DNA from 3 places in the Shewanella sp. 10N.286.48.B5 genome. Region 2 is predicted to be linked to each of the others. Evidence: predicted binding sites of a transcription regulator. Region 2 holds the regulator's gene; each other region holds the start of a gene.
What was found. The regulator FliA, encoded in region 2, starts transcription of late flagellar genes. The targets are predictions, from matches to a motif close to CTAAAGNTNNNNNNNNNNNNGCCGATA.

Region 1 (5,626 bases), on a different contig from region 2:
ATCCAGGTAACTCACACCGGTGACTTTGCGTTAAACCGTGATTGGAAAGATTTAGCTCAAGAGCAAGACCGTCCAATACGTGCAAACAGGGACTATGCTTCGCCAAGAGGGTGGTGTTCTAGTTAACGCTCGTGTAGTTGGAATGCAAACTCGTATTGTGGTTTGCTTCTGCACAAGGCTTCTTGCCGGCAGACCGTATTGGTCGTGACCTTGATACTCTGAACAGTATTCGAACTCAAGATGGCGTTATTATTCGTTCTGACACACGATCAGCCGGCCTTACACTGGTATTCTTCGCCCTTAGGAGTTCGAGATGAAGAAGTTAATATTTGTTGTTGCCGCTTTATTGCTTGTTGGTTGTCAGCCACTGCAAAGTATGAGGCCTGATGATTTCTTGGTTGCGGTTGGTTACGCGAGTATCAGTGAGCAAAAAGGTCGTAACGACGAAGAAGAGCGCATCCGTGCGATGAGAGCCTCTAAGATTGACGCTTATCGTGAGCTTGCTGAACAGGTTTACGGTATGGGGTAACCGGCGAAGCTGAACTTGAAGATCAACGCCTTGGTACTGAACGAACTTCAGGTGCGGTTGATGGTGTTATTCGTGGCGCAGAAGTAGTACACGTAGTTACCCTGTGGGTGATAGTTATGTAACTGGAACATCAATTAGATATTCGTAAGATGGACCAACTACGTAATTACGGTGAAGTGCCAGGCTGTGCCAGAAAAGAGACAACAAACGCTATTCTAGTGTGTATGATCTCTTAGGAAACTGTAGGTTAATGATCATCGAAGTTCTGTTTATCTAGTTAAAAGATTACCCAGTTATATGAGTTGCCACTCGTTTTCCAGATGGCGTAGCAGCAATTGATAACTGACGTAAATAAAAAAGCGGCAAGTATGAAGATACTTGCCGCTTTTTTGTATCGATTTTGTCAGGGCGCTCAAAGGCTGATTAGACGTTTTGATAAAGAATAGCGACAGGAATGGTCTGGGAGATACAGATACAGATACAGATACAGATACAGATACAGATACAGATACAAGCAGAAGGTTAATGGGGGTATTACTGAAGAAGGGAGGCTTAACTAGGCTTTTACGTTGGTTCCCAGCGTAGAAATCTTTGTATGCGTTTGACCACCGGCATTGTAGGTCATGCCAATTTTACCGTGGCTTTGTTGCATCATATTACTGAGTTTTTTGAAGCTAAGGTGTGCTCGATTCAAGGCTTCGCCATTAACCAGGTTCGCTTGATGGCAATCGTGCACTATGGACTTGATGGTTGCGACTAACTGAGCTAGTTCAGAGTTCTCGGTCAGTTCTGAGATATTGGTATGGGCTGCGATTCGTTGATCGGTTGACCTTAGTTGTTCAACTAGGACCACTTTTTCTTTGGCGATTCTCTCAATATCGTTTGATTGTCGGCTCGTAATCGCGGTTTTTCTCTGAACTTAATAATTCAGATAAGGCTTTGGCATTTTGAAGTTGAAAATTAACTAAATCTGCTAGTGCCGCCATAACGTAAACCTATTCATAACCTCGTGTGCTTTTTAAGAGCAATCACTTTAATCAAAAGTGATAGTTGGCTTAAAGACCTTTAATTCATCTTCGAACTTGATCATATTGTCTGCCAGTTTTTCTGGATCGACAGTGTATGAACCGTTCGCAATCGCTTCTTTGATCGCCGCAACTTTTACAGAGTCAAAACTCGGTTGTGCCGCCATATCTTGGTGGAGTTGACCAATGGCTTTGCCTTGTTGGCTAAGCGAAACCGCATCTTTGCTTGCTGGTGATTTAGTTGATACATCAGAGCGTGATGCCTCAGAGCTAGAATCAGAGCGTACTGCTGATCGGTTGGGGGTCGTTAGGGTTTGCCCTGAACGAATATTATCAATGCCTGCCATAGTTAAGCCTTTTTCTTCAAAAATGGGAACCTGTACAGTCATTATCGACCATGGGTTCGAATACTTTAGCAATTTTTAGCTCAATAGTCGAAAAGGGACAAAACACTGTAGCCGTTATATTTGGCGTTAAGAGTGGAGAGAGCAAAATGGCTAACGATACCGTCAATTTAGAAGTAGAGAGTTAAAAGTAAACCGTGACTTCAGACATGACTGGTAACAATACCTTCAATTATACGTTGTGATTTATCATTTTTCACTCTTACTTGATCGCCCATTGAGCCATCCGTAAGTGCAGTACCTTTAGTGGTAATGGTCATGCCACCTTTAACTGCCTGTATGATAACCTTCTCATTTCGGCAAACGACACAAATATCGCCTCTTTCAACGACATCACCCGGTCTTAGGGTTCTTTTTCTTCTTTTGGCACCGATAACCTGTTGTGGGTTGGTGAAACCTTGGCGGCGAAATTTGTTAAGAGAAATCATGTCGGTAGTCACATCGTATTGACCGACAATCTCGCCTCTTGCAATTGAGCGCGTGGTGGTGACGAGTGGGACTGACATTGATAAGCGTACGGGCACATAAACTCGCCACTCGTCAGGAATGCATTGCACTAAAACCGTAATGCTACTGCGGGTATTGGTGGTGGTTGATGCGCTAGTTTCAAGCGGTACTGGACAGTCTGTTGCTTTAATTCTTGAGTCAACATTTGCTGAATTAACAAAGAGTTCGCCGCCTTGTGGCTGCTCAACCGTATCATGGATGTGTTGCTCGGCCGCAGACTGGATCATTTCAATTTGCTCTGGAGTCGCAGCTTGCACAAAAAAACTAAACAATATTGATAAAATGCCGATAAACTTAGCGACAGTTTTAAAAGTAGCTCTACATTGCTATGGAAAGAGGTGGCAAATTTATTTTATAATATGTCATTCCGTTTCTCTGGTGGTTCGTAGCCTGCAGAGACTAACGCTTTTTATACAAAAAAGTTTGATATGGAGATGAGCTCATGACGGGTATTCTTGATTCGGTGAATCAGCGTACGCAACTCGTCGGTCAAAACCGATTAGAATTACTAACCTTTCGCCTAATGGGGCGTCAGCGCTACGCATTAATGTCTTTAAAGTAAAAGAAGTGCTTCAATGCCCTAAGCTGACAAAGATGCCAAACTTGAACCCACTGGTTAAAGGTGTAGCACACATTCGTGGTCAAACGATCTCTGTTATCGATTTGAGCTTAGCGTTGGTTGGCCGTCCTACAACGGATGTTGAAAAGTGTTTTGTGGTTATTTCTGAGTTTAACCGAACTATTCAAGGTTTCTTGGTCAGTTCAGTAGAGCGCATTATTCAACATGCACTGGGAGTCAATTCTTCCGCCGCCGGATGGCGCTGGTCGAGTCGAACTACCTGACAGCGGTAACTAATATCGATAATGAATTAGTTGAAATTCTTGATGTTGAAAAAATTCTTGCTGAAATTTCGCCTGTTGATGAAACAATGGACAGCAGAATTGCTGAAGAAATCGCAGAAGTAGAACAAGAGAAAGAATTGGTTCGCCGTATCTTGATTGCTGATGATTCAACTGTTGCTCGTAAGCAAGTTCAACGCGCCATTGAATCGATCGGATTTGAGGTTATCGCGGTGAAAGATGGTAAAGCCTATGAAAAGCTGGTGCAAATGTCATCAGAGGGTAGTATTTACGATCAAATTTCATTAGTGATCTCGGATATCGAAATGCCAGAGATGGATGGATACACGCTGACTGCTGAGATTCGTCGTCACGCCGAACTTAAAGATTTATACGTAATTTTACACTCATCCTTGAGTGGTGTATTTAACCAGGCCATGGTTGAGCGTGTTGGGGCGAACTCCTTCATTGCAAAATTCAACCCTGATGAGCTTGAGGCAGCGGTTAAAGCTGCGTTAACTAACTAAAAGAGACATTAATGACTGCTATAACAATAAGTGATCAAGAGTATCGCGATTTCAGCCGTTTTTTTAGAATCTCAATGTGGCATTGTATTAGGTGACAGCAAGCAATATTTAGTGCGCAGTCGTTTAAGCCCATTAGTAACGAAAGTTTAAGTTAGCTTCGTTATCTGATTTGTTGAGAGATGTAGTAACTGGTCGAAACCGTGAGTTGAGAGTGGCAGCTGTCGATGCCATGACGACGAACGAGACACTTTAGTCTCCGAGATACTTACCCGTTTGCTGTACTTGCGGATAAGCTACTACCGGAAATAGCGGCAAATAAACGACCTATTAAGATTTGGTCTGCAGCAAGCTCTTCAGGCCAAGAAGCATACTCAATGGCAATGACGATTCTTGAGACTCAAGCTCGCAAACCCGGGTATGTTGCCAAATGTATCGATTACCGCAACCGACATCTCTGCAAGTATGTTGGATATGTGCCGCACAGGCGCATACGACAACCTTGCATTGGGACGTGGACTTTCTCCCTGAGCGCCGTCGTACTTTCTTTGAAGATGCGGGCGATGGTCGTATGAAAGTCAAAGACAACGTTAAGCGCATGGTGAACTTCCGTCCACAAAACTTGATGGACAGTTATGCGTTATTAGGTAAGTTCGACATCATTTTCTGTCGTAATGTATTGATTTATTTTTCGCCAGACATGAAGTCAAAGGTACTTAACCAGATGGCAAACAGCCTCAATCCTGGTGGTTACTTGTTGTTGGGTGCATCTGAATCGTTAACAGGCTTAACGGATCGTTTTGAAATGGTTCGCTGTAATCCAGGCATCATCTACAAATTAAAGTAATGAGTGGCACCAGTATTAGGTGTAACGTTACTGTCTAACCCCAAAACCCAGCCAAGTGCTGGGTTTTCTTTTTCAGCTTAACCTATATCTTTAAGTCAGGAGTGACATTCCAACCCACTCTATTTTTTGGCTTGTATATTGCAAGTTTACCTACTAGTAACCTGTAAAAGTAATGGTCGGCCACTTTGTTTTAAAAGTTGGTATATATATTGCTTTGGTTATCTCATAACAGTCAGTTCTTGAGTTGAGGTTTACATGGCTATTTCTTTTGATAATGCTTTAGGCATTCACCAGCACACAGTTGGTGTACGTGAGCGTAACGCTGAGGTGCTTTCCACCAATATCGCGCAAGCGAACACGCCTGGGTATAAAGCAAAGGGACTAGATTTTAAGAAATCACTGCAAGCGGCAAGTTCTGGGGCAAGCATTGGTCTTAGCCGTACAGATGGTCGGCACATTTACACTGCCTCAACAACGGTGAACGGGGAAACGAAGTATCGAATTCCTACCCAACCTGATACAGGAGATGGCAATACGGTTGATTTGGATTTGGAAAGAAACCTTTTCATGCAAAACCAAATTAGGCATCAAGCCTCTCGACTTCTTAGGAAGTAAGTTCAAGAATTTAACTAAAGCGATTAAAGGGGAATAATTAGATGAGCTTATTTAATGTATTCAATGTGACCGGTTCTGCGATGAGTGCTGAATCTGTTCGTCTAAATACGACCTCGAGCAACCTTGCGAACGCAGACAGTGTAAGTAGTTCTGCTGAAGAAACTTACAAAGCTCGTCACGCAGTGTTTGGCGCTGAGTTAAATAAAGCACGCAATAGTGGTCACACTGTGCCGGTGAAAGTCTTAGGTATTGTGGAAAGCGATAAGCCGCTTAGTGCGGAGTACAACCCAGATCACCCACTAGCGAACAACGAAGGCTATATCTACAAGCCTAAC
Region 2 (5,626 bases):
GGAGCCTTTGAGCAATTGGCAACTTATGGCAAAATAATGGGCTGTCCAGTTAAACAAGCACATGATTTAACTGAATTAGAACAAATTCTTTATCAGTTTAAGAATCGTAAGTTAGTATTGATTGACACTGCGGGTATGGGGCAACGAGATTTACGCCTTTATCAGCAGTTAGATGATTTGATGGCAAACACCAGAATACCCATTCGTAGTTATTTGGTGATGTCGGCAACCTCTCAACGAAGAGTGTTACTCGATGCCGTAGAACATTTTAAAAGAATCCCGTTATCTGGGTGTATACTGACAAAATTAGATGAGTCAGTATCTATTGCTGGCGCATTAAGTGTATTAATCCAAAATGGGTTGCCACTAAGTTATGTTACTGATGGGCAACGTGTTCCAGAAGATATGCAGGTTGCCGATACGCTTTCATTAGCAAGACAAGCGTTAGCAGCACTTAACGAAACAAAACCTCAAACGTCACCTGACACTGCGTGGTCAAATGACATGGCCTATGCATTCGAGTAAAGATATGACCCGAGATCAAGCAAGTGGTTTACGTATGATGAATCAACCAAATAACGATAAAGTAAAAGTAATTGCAGTCAGCGGTGGTAAAGGCGGCGTGGGTAAAACCAGTGTGTCGATTAATACCGCGGTAGCACTTGCTGAGAAAGGCAAACGGGTTTTAGTACTCGATGCCGATTTAGGACTCGCCAACGTTGATGTGATGTTAGGTATTCGAGCTGAGAAAAACTTATCTCACGTATTATCTGGCGAAGCAGAATTAGACGACATTATTGTTCGAGGCCCGAAAGGCATTGGTATTGTACCTGCCACATCAGGCACTCAAGCGATGGTGGAATTGACCCAAGCGCAACATGTTGGATTAATTCGTGCCTTTAGCGATATGAAAACCCAGTTTGATATTTTAATCGTTGATACCGCAGCGGGTATCTCTGATATGGTGCTGAGTTTTTCCCGTGCCTCACAAGATGTATTGATTGTAGTTTGTGATGAACCGACATCAATAACCGATGCCTATGCCCTGATCAAAATATTAAGTCGTGAGCACGGTGTGTTCCGCTTCAAAATTGTGGCAAATATGGTGCGCAGTTTGCGAGAAGGCATGGAGTTATTCGCCAAGTTAAGTAAAGTAACCGATAGATTTTTAGATGTGGCTTTAGAGCTTGTTGCGACAGTGCCATTTGATGAAAATTTACGTAAATCAGTACGTAAGCAGAAGTTGGTTGTGGAAGCATTTCCAAAATCACCAGCAGCCATTGCTTACCACGGTTTAGCCAATAAAATTATGAGCTGGCCTGTGCCACAGCAGCCTGGTGGTCATCTAGAGTTCTTTGTTGAACGTCTTGTTCAGCGCAAAGAAGTAAAAGAGGATACACCGAGTGAATAAAGCCGCCGCGTATACTCAGTTTGATAATAAAACCTCAATTGTTGAACAGTATGCACCGCTGGTAAAAAGAATTGCACATCATATGTTGGCAAGGCTGCCAGCATCGGTACAACTTGATGACTTATTGCAAGCTGGGATGATGGGGCTGCTGGAAGCATCATCAAAGTTTGATGGCTCTAAAGGCGCCAAATTTGAAACCTTTGCTGGGATCCGAATTCGTGGTTCGATGATCGACGAAATTCGCCGTGGTGATTGGGTGCCGCGCTCGGTACATCGTAACCAACGCCGTGTTGCACAAGTTATCGATGAACTGGGTCAAGAATTAGGTCGTGATGCCAGAGATACTGAAATCGCAGAAAAATTGGAAATATCTCTTGAGGAGTATCACCATATTTTAAACGATGTTTCAGTAGGAAAAGTTATTGGGATTGAAGACTTAGGTGTTTCAGAAGATGTGATTGTGTCTGATGAATTAACTGAGGATGAAAGTTTTGATTCTTTAGCCGAAGTGCAGTTTAAATCGGCATTAGCACAAGCAATTACCACATTACCCGAAAGAGATGCGCTAGTTTTGTCGCTATATTATGACGAAGCGTTAAATTTAAAAGAAATCGGTGCCGTTCTTGAGGTCAGCGAGTCGCGTGTTAGCCAGATTTTAAGTCAGGCAATGCTGCGTCTCAAAGGCAAACTCAAGCATTGGACACAGGTATAATTACTAATAAGAGCAACGAATTAAGCTCACCGGAGGAAACCTTGGACAAGAATATGAAGATACTGATTGTTGATGATTTTTCAACAATGAGACGTATCATAAAGAACTTGTTGCGAGACTTGGGATTTAATAATACTCAAGAAGCAGATGATGGCAATACCGCACTACCGATGTTACAAAAAAGCGATTTTGACTTTGTCGTAACCGATTGGAATATGCCGGGTATGCAAGGGATTGATTTGTTAAAAGCCATTAGAGCTGACGATTCATTAAAACACTTGCCAGTATTAATGGTAACAGCAGAAGCAAAACGTGAACAAATTATTGCCGCAGCGCAAGCTGGCGTTAATGGCTATGTGGTTAAACCTTTTACCGCAGCAACGTTAAAAGAAAAACTCGATAAAATCTTTGAACGTTTAGCCTAAGCAAAGGATAAGTTATGCAGGCAGCAATATCAGGGCTCATAGATCTTGAGCAAGCCCAGCAACTTGTTAAATTGCTTGAAGATGGACAACAAGAGCAAGCTGATGCGGTCATTCGTGACCTGTCAGTGCCAATACAACGTGAACTGTTTGATGAAGTTGGCAAGCTGACCCGTCAGTTACACAGTTCACTAAATGACTTTCAATTGGATACCCGTCTGGTTGAACTTGCTAACCATGAAATACCCGATGCAAAAGAAAGACTCAACTTTGTCATTGATATGACAGAGCAAGCTGCAAATAAAACCATGGATGCAGTTGAAGAATGTTTACCTTTGGCCGATACAATAATAAATAACATTCAATCGGTCACGCCAATGTGGGACAAATTGATGCGTAGGGACATTTCCTTAGTGGAATTTAAGTCCTTGTGTCATGACGTTCAACATATCATGTCCCATAGCGAACATGATTCAAATCGACTAAGAGAACTGCTCAATCAAATATTGATGGCGCAAGATTTTCAAGATTTGACTGGCCAAATGATCCGCCGAGTTATTGACTTAGTCATCGAAGTTGAAAGCAGTTTAGTGTCTATGCTGACAATCTTTGGCGAAAATGCAGCCGACTCGGATCGAGTCATTGATGATAATAAAATTGAAGCAGAAGGCCCTATCTTAAATGCTGACACCCGCGAAGACGTGGTGACTGGCCAAGATGAAGTGGATGATCTGCTATCAAGTCTGGGTTTCTAATTAGGAGTCAAATTTAATGTCTTTTGATGTTGATGAAGAGATACTCCAGGACTTTTTGATTGAAGCTGGTGAAATTTTAGAGCTTCTACAAGAGCAACTCGTCGCTCTTGAAAATAATCCTGATGATGCTGATTTACTGAATGCGATTTTTAGAGGTTTTCATACTGTAAAAGGTGGCGCAGGCTTTTTGAGCTTAGGCCCTATGGTCGATGTGTGCCACGAAGCTGAAAATACCTTTGACTTACTGCGAACGGGTAAGCGTCAAGTAAATGCCGAATTGATGGACATCATTTTGCAAGCTGTTGATGCGATTAATTCGATGTTTGCACAGACCCAGCAAGGTCAGCCACAAGATGATGCCGACGCCGACTTATTAGCTCGTTTAAAGCTGTTAAGTTCTGGAGCGCCATTAGCCTCAGAGCTTGCCAGCACGCCCGAAGACGCGTTAATTGCTGAAGAGGCTTTAATTGAAGAGGCTTTAATTGAAGAGACTTTAATTGAAGAGACTTTAGCTGAAGTTGAGCCGATTGCTGAAGACTCTGAAGCATCAGTGGGCTCTATTGATGATATCGACGAGAGTGAATTTGAAGCCTTACTCGATGCACTTCATGGCGCAGGAAACAGTCCTACCTCTAATTCAACAAAAGACCTTATTGATGATACCTCGAGTGCTTCAGTCGCTAATGGTGACACTGCTGTTGCCAGTGATGAAATCAGTGATGATGAGTTTGAAGCCTTACTGGATGAATTGCACGGCGCTGGTAGTTTTAAAGCCGCGAGTACCCCAATTGCAGAAGTAAAACCTGCGGTAATAGAACAAGATCCAATTGTTGATGGCGATGATATTACCGACGATGAGTTCGAAAAGTTATTAGACGAATTACATGGTAAAGGTGCCGCTCCTCAGGCTGTTAGCCTAGCGCCTTCAGCAGTTACTCCCGCAACTCCTGCAACTCCCGTTTCAATGCCCGCAGATATTGCGCCATCAAAAGCCGTCTCAAACACAGCTGCGCCAGCACAGCCAAGTGCGACAGACACAAAACCAGTGCCAGCCGCTAAAGCTGCCGCGTCAGTAAAAAAAGCAGAACCTGCTAAAACCCAAGGTGCCATGCCACAGGGTGAAACCACCGTAAGGGTTGATACTTCGCGCCTTGACCAAATTATGAATATGGTTGGTGAGCTGGTGCTGGTACGAAACCGCTTAGTGAGTTTAGGTATTTCTCGCGATGATGAAGAAATGTCGAAAGCACTTGCCAATTTAGATCTGGTTACTGCCGACCTACAAGGCGCGGTAATGAAGACCCGCATGCAGCCAATTAAGAAAGTATTTGGCCGCTTCCCAAGAGTGGTTCGCGATTTAGCCAGAACACTGAATAAAGAAATTGATTTAATCATGGTAGGTGAAGATACCGATCTTGATAAAAATCTAGTTGAAGCACTGGCAGATCCATTAGTCCATTTAGTACGTAACTCGGTTGATCATGGCATTGAAATGCCTATTACTCGCGAAGCGAATGGCAAACCAAGAACCGGTACGATAACTCTTTCTGCAAGCCAAGAAGGCGACCATATTCTTCTTAAAATTGAAGATGATGGCGCAGGGATGGATGCCGATAAGCTAAAAGAAATCGCCATTAGCCGCGGGGTTCTAGACGAAGAATCAGCCGCAAGAATGACTGATAATGAAGCTTATAACTTAATTTTTGCCCCAGGTTTTTCAACCAAAGTTGAAATTTCAGATATTTCAGGCCGCGGCGTTGGAATGGACGTGGTGAAAACCCGCATCAGCCAATTAAACGGCACAGTGCATATTGATTCGGTAAAAGGCCAAGGCACCATTTTAGAAATTAAAGTGCCACTGACATTAGCGATTATGCCCACATTAATGGTGGATGTTGCTAAGCAGGTGTTTGCCTTACCGCTTTCAAGCGTTAATGAAATTTTCCACCTCGATTTAACTAAAACTAATGTTGTCGATGGTCAGCTCACCGTCATAGTGCGCGATAAAGCCGTGCCACTGTTTTATTTAGAGCAATGGTTACATCGCAACAAGACCACGCTTACTCATGGCGATAAAAAGCAAGGCCATGTAGTGATTGTGCAACTTGGTACCATGCAAATTGGTTTTGTGGTTGATGCATTAATCGGTCAAGAAGAAGTTGTGATTAAGCCTTTAGGCAGTATGCTGCAAGGTACGCCGGGTATGGCAGGGGCAACAATTACCTCCGATGGAGGTATTGCATTGATCCTTGATGTACCGGGTTTATTAAAATATTACGCCAAAAGTAAAAGATAAAATTCCAATTGATAAGGAATGAAATGGCTA
Region 3 (5,626 bases), 1.2 Mb from region 2:
AGCCCTTTATGCCGTTGTAACAGGTAAGGGTTTCATTTCTGACTAAGGTTAATGCTTGGTATTTATCTGCTAGTGCCCATGTTTCAGCTTTGTTTAGCCACATTAACGGGGTGACAATTTGTAATGGTTTATCCATACCTAACGCCAATGATTGCTGCATAGACTTGATAAATTCATCACGACAATCAGGATAGCCAGAAAAGTCTGTTTCACACACGCCAGTGATAATGGCATCGCACCCTAACTGATAAGCATAAATGCCCGCTAAGGTTAAAAAGAGAATATTGCGCCCAGGGACGAAGGTATTAGGCAGTCCATTATTCATGATCTCATGGGATACCGGAATTGAATCTCGAGTAAGCGCAGACACCGCAAGCTCATTGAGTAAACCCACATCCATGACTTTATGGCTGGCAATGTTTAATTCTTTAGCAAGTGATTGAGCAATTTCAATTTCTTCACGGTGACGCTGGCCATAATCAAAGGTGATGGCATGCACTTCGTCATATTGAGACATTGCTTGAATGAGGCAGGTTGTAGAGTCCTGACCTCCGCTAAATACGACAATTGCTTTAGACATTTTTTTCACCATATAAAATTTAAATATATCAACATGTTCCCAGAGCAGACTCATTGAAACAGTTAGTTAATTGAAGCCGTTGATTACGGGCTAAATTATAACGACATTAAGGATAACTTTCATGGTTATTTAACTTTTGATTAGTAGAATTTTAGTGAGATTTTTATAGCAGTGACCTTTTTGTAAAAGCGGCTATTAATAGGCTGATTAATAATCAGCTTTCATCAGACATATGTAATTAGTTGGCAGGTAATCTAATAAGCAGTCATTATCATGGCCGTTAATGGTTGCAGCTACAGTGAAAATACACTATAAATGCGCCCTTACTGAGAATAAGGCAGCTAAATGAAATATCCAGTTAATGAAGTTTTTGAAACCATCCAAGGTGAGGGAACCTTTACCGGCGTTCCAGCAATTTTTGTTCGTTTGCAAGGTTGTCCTGTTGGTTGTGCTTGGTGTGATACCAAACAGACCTGGGATGTATTAGAAGCAAACAAGGTTTCTCAACAACAAGTTATTGCAGTGGATGGCACCATTGGTCGCTGGGCAAATCATGATGCGCATTCATTATTAACTGCATTTACTGAAAAAGGTTTTACTGCAAAACATATTGTCATTACTGGTGGCGAGCCATGTTTATATGACCTAAGTAAGTTAACCAGTCATTTGATTGAAGCTGGCAACAGCGTGCAGATTGAAACCAGTGGTACTTTCGAGGTTCATTGTCATGAGCAAGTCTGGGTTACCGTGTCACCAAAAGTAAATATGAAAGGCGGCTATAAAGTCTTAAAGGCGGCGCTAGAGCGCGCTAATGAAATTAAGCATCCCATCGCCACCCAAAAACATATTGATGAACTTGATGAGTTATTAGCGGATATTGATGTATCTAATAAAACCATTTGTTTACAGCCTATTAGTCAAAAACCTCGGGCAACTGAACTTGCCATGAAAACCTGTATAAGCCGTAATTGGCGCTTATCAATTCAGACCCATAAATATTTAGATATCGATTAACTAACATATTGAAAAATAATCCCGCCTAATGTCAATTGGGCGGGGTTATTTTTTATAACTGATTTTATGGCTAAATTTTTATAACTTCCCCAAACAACCACTGCTGTTAAAATGTTGCAACTCTAGGTCAAATTCTTCAGTACAACCGATATTGTTATTAATCCATTCATTATTATAATAGGTATCTAAATAGCGCTCACCAGAATCACACAGCAAGGTCACTAACGAGCCTGTTTCGCCTTTTTGTTTCATCTGACAGGCTAACTGCAACACGCCATATAAATTAGTCCCCGTTGATGGCCCTACCTTACGGCCAATATGCTGTGCTAACCAGTTCATGGTCGCAATGGATGCTGCATCAGGGATTTTTTTCATTTCATCCACTACACCTGCGATAAAAGACGGTTCAACCCTTGGGCGACCGATGCCTTCAATATTACTGCCTTTATCGCTGGTAATACTTGCATCACCATTTATATAGTAGTCATAGAATACCGAATTTTCAGGGTCTACCACGCACAGCTTAGTATCAAGTTGTTGGTAATTAAGGTAGCGGCCAATGGTTGCTGAGGTACCGCCAGTGCCTGGGCTCATCACAATCCATGCTGGAATTGGATGTGGCTCTTTTTGCATCTGATTAAAGATAGAGTCAGCAATATTGTTATTGCCGCGCCAATCGGTGGCGCGCTCAGCATAGGTAAATTGATCCATATAATGGCCATTGAGTTGCGCTGCTAGGCGCTGAGATTCTGCATATATTTGGTCAGTTTTGTCGACGAAATGACAACTACCACCATAAAACTCAATTTGTTGGATTTTCTTTTTCGCGGTTGTGGCTGGCATTACCGCAATGAACGGTAGGCCAAGTAACCGAGAAAAGTATGCTTCAGATACTGCAGTACTGCCAGATGATGATTCTATGATGGTGGTATTTTCATTAACCCATCCATTTGAAATCGCATACAGAAACAAAGAGCGGGCTAAACGGTGTTTTAAACTGCCAGTTGGATGGGTGCTTTCATCTTTAAGATAAATGTCGATGCCAGTTAATTGTGGAAGTTCTAACTTAATTAAATGTGTATCGGCGCTGCGTTGAAAATCAGCTTCTATTTTAGCTATGGCTTGATTAACCCATTGTTTAGACATCTGACATCCTAAGTTTGCTGTAATCGGATTATCTTAAAGATAAATAACAAGATCAGGAAGTTAAATTCTAATGTTTTATGAACAAGGTTACATTTTGACGCTAGACAGCAAATTAATAATCGATATCAATAAATGACTAGGATAAGGCTGTGAAGTTGAAACTAAGCAAATCTTGATGATAAAACTGAAGTGAAACTACTGAGAATTGAAATTGAGCTAATTTGAATGAGCTAACTTGATGAACTGAAGTGACTAAAAGAAATGGTGGAGGGAGAAGGATTCGAACCTTCGAAGGCTGAGCCGTCAGATTTACAGTCTGATCCCTTTGGCCACTCGGGAACCCCTCCACATATTTTTTCTTTTTTACGTCAATCTAACTGGGTATAACTTTACATTTATATCTTTAAATATTAGCAATCAATTTTAACTATGTTGACCACATAAATAAAATCAATTTTAAATATTTTTGCTAATGAATGGTGGAGGGAGAAGGATTCGAACCTTCGAAGGCTGAGCCGTCAGATTTACAGTCTGATCCCTTTGGCCACTCGGGAACCCCTCCACATATTTTCATTAACGCTGTTACTTTTTACTCGTGTTACCTCTAATTTATGCTGGCCACATAAAATAGATTTTTAATGAAGCATAAACCGATAAATGGTGGAGGGAGAAGGATTCGAACCTTCGAAGGCTGAGCCGTCAGATTTACAGTCTGATCCCTTTGGCCACTCGGGAACCCCTCCACGAAACGGTATATTTATCATTGTGCAAATGGTGGAGGGAGAAGGATTCGAACCTTCGAAGGCTGAGCCGTCAGATTTACAGTCTGATCCCTTTGGCCACTCGGGAACCCCTCCTCAATTGCGGCGGCAATAGTAGTCACGAATTAAATATAAGTAAAGGAAAAATCGAAAATAATGCTCAAGTATTTGTTTAAGTGGTCGATAAAATATCAACCTTGATAAATTTGATGTAAATATATGCAAATTGAGTCGCCATTAGTCAACGAACTGCAATTAGGCAATCGCCTTAATGATGCAGTTGAACACCATAGAAGGGGCGAGTTCGCGCTACTACTTTCTATGTTGTCTAATGACGCTTGCGACATGGCGCAATTTCAAGTCGATAAAAATTTATCCATTGATGAAAAATTATATAAACAGTTACATATTCCTAAACCCCAAGCATTAGTGTGCGATATATCTCAGCAACAGGCGATTAATCATGCCGGTGATTTTTATGAAAGCGGTTTAAGCCAATTTCATTTACAGCAGGCGTTAAAACCTGAAGCTGTAGTGACGCGGGGAAAATATGATGAAGATTTGCAAATCACCTTAGCGAATTGTGATCTACTGACTAAACTTAAGCACCAACAATTAGTCCCAGATACATCAGCTCTAGCGCAAAATGAATTTCTTGAGCAATTAACCATACAAAGAAAGATGAGCGAAACCCTAGCATCACAACTTTATGCCGTTGCCTAGTTAATGCAGGTGCTTAGTAAATGCCGTGGCAGTGATTAAGCCGTTACTTGAGTTAGTTGCTACTAAGCGTTAAGCGCCCGCTGGTTAGACAGCCCCAATTAGGTGTATTACTGATTGGTAATATTGTGAGGCATATAAAAATTTTATTTCAGTTTTTGGGCTATGCTGACGTTTTAATGTGTATTGATAGGTGATAAAAGTGATAAAAACGATTACTAAGCAAGAAGTACAAGTCAGTGACAACTGTAATGATTGTGGCAGCTTTGTCGATATTGGTGCTGTTATCGAAGAAGAAGATACACAACTTATCTTGCAAGTTGATGGTGAAAACTTTCAGCAAATTGCAGATGACTTAGTTAGCAAAGCCAAAGAACGTTTTAGCAATGTCAAAGTACAGCAGCAAGTAACCGAGCAAGATGTGGTGGTTACTTTTGAGTTTGACGTTACGGTAGAAAAAATGATTTTCCAATTAGAAAACGGCCTTTAATTAGTCGTTTCTATGAGGTGTTGAAGGTTACAACTTGCTGTTTTAAAATAGGAAGTGTAACCTTCATTTACCGAAGTTGAGTAAAATTCAACATCATGATTTTGATAATATCATTTTTGTAAATATCTCTTTTTAGCAACACTTCTTAACATTTTTAGAGTGTTATTAACGGCTAAGTTCCGTTATTTTAAGTAGAAAAAACCTCCACAGAAAGAGGTTTACCCGACTGTTAAGTTGTCCTTTGGGAATAATAATGAAGCAAACTGAGCAACAACATTTATTAGAGTTAATTGTAAACTCTGTCGCCAAAGAACAAGGCGACTTTAAACAGACCTCAGAGTTAGTCTGTAAATTACTACTAAAGTTTTTTAATGCTAGTAGCGTTTCAGTTATTTCATTACGTAACAAGTCACTAAAGCAAGAAATCATTGCTTGTCTGTCTGCTGATGACAGCCTAAAACAATTAATTTACCAACACCGCAACGATAATCTTGTTGCAAATGCCTACTTTGATGATATACGCCGTTACCGTCATATTGTCAGTGACAGTTCTCAAACTGACACCCGTCTGCAGGGCTTAAGTGCTTATTATAAGCAAGCCAATGTTCACGCAAATTTAGATGTTGCCATCCGTATCAATGGTCATATAGAAGGGCTATTGTGCATTGAGTTTGAACATCCTCTAAAGCTAACAAGCGATCAAATACAATTTGCTTGTCAATTTGCCGATCAATTGGCTTTAACCCTTGCCACCCGCTATGCCTACGATAAAGATGAGCGAATAACACTATTTCATAGTGCTACAGAGCAAGCTAAGCATGTATTGATGCTTATTAATCTTAAAACCCAAATTATTGAATATATAAATCCAGCTCATGAAAAAATGACTGGCCTAAGTCGCGATATTGTTCAAGA

Region 1: flgM (flagellar biosynthesis anti-sigma factor FlgM) is a predicted target of FliA. The motif match lies at 1,944-1,970, and genes of this name have one in related genera.
Region 3: BCU57_RS07405 (VC2046/SO_2500 family protein) is a predicted target of FliA. The motif match lies at 3,661-3,687, and genes of this name have one in related genera.

The regions. Positions count from the first base shown of each region.
Region 1 is NZ_MCVG02000007.1:680-6,305, reverse strand. It holds gene BCU57_RS20800 (FlgO family outer membrane protein) at 1-126, shown strand, start outside; gene BCU57_RS20795 (FlgO family outer membrane protein) at 80-208, shown strand; gene BCU57_RS20790 (hypothetical protein) at 314-529, shown strand; gene flgN (flagellar export chaperone FlgN) at 1,086-1,382, opposite strand; gene flgM (flagellar biosynthesis anti-sigma factor FlgM) at 1,563-1,943, opposite strand; gene flgA (flagellar basal body P-ring formation chaperone FlgA) at 2,102-2,737, opposite strand; partial or broken gene BCU57_RS20770 (chemotaxis protein) at 2,908-3,832, shown strand; partial or broken gene BCU57_RS20765 (protein-glutamate O-methyltransferase) at 3,844-4,676, shown strand; gene flgB (flagellar basal body rod protein FlgB) at 4,932-5,291, shown strand; gene flgC (flagellar basal body rod protein FlgC) at 5,333-5,626, shown strand, end outside.
Region 2 is NZ_MCVG02000001.1:473,529-479,154, forward strand. It holds gene flhF (flagellar biosynthesis protein FlhF) at 1-525, shown strand, start outside; gene BCU57_RS02050 (MinD/ParA family protein) at 530-1,411, shown strand; gene BCU57_RS02055 (RNA polymerase sigma factor FliA) at 1,404-2,123, shown strand; gene cheY (chemotaxis response regulator CheY) at 2,165-2,548, shown strand; gene BCU57_RS02065 (protein phosphatase CheZ) at 2,563-3,300, shown strand; gene BCU57_RS02070 (chemotaxis protein CheW) at 3,317-5,596, shown strand; gene BCU57_RS02075 (protein-glutamate methylesterase/protein-glutamine glutaminase) at 5,620-5,626, shown strand, end outside.
Region 3 is NZ_MCVG02000001.1:1,705,606-1,711,231, reverse strand. It holds gene queC (7-cyano-7-deazaguanine synthase QueC) at 1-580, opposite strand, end outside; gene queE (7-carboxy-7-deazaguanine synthase QueE) at 926-1,594, shown strand; gene BCU57_RS07430 (PLP-dependent cysteine synthase family protein) at 1,673-2,740, opposite strand; tRNA gene BCU57_RS07425 (tRNA-Tyr) at 3,003-3,087, opposite strand; tRNA gene BCU57_RS07420 (tRNA-Tyr) at 3,218-3,302, opposite strand; tRNA gene BCU57_RS07415 (tRNA-Tyr) at 3,399-3,483, opposite strand; tRNA gene BCU57_RS07410 (tRNA-Tyr) at 3,513-3,597, opposite strand; gene BCU57_RS07405 (VC2046/SO_2500 family protein) at 3,721-4,224, shown strand; gene BCU57_RS07400 (DUF406 family protein) at 4,424-4,711, shown strand; gene BCU57_RS07395 (putative bifunctional diguanylate cyclase/phosphodiesterase) at 4,965-5,626, shown strand, end outside.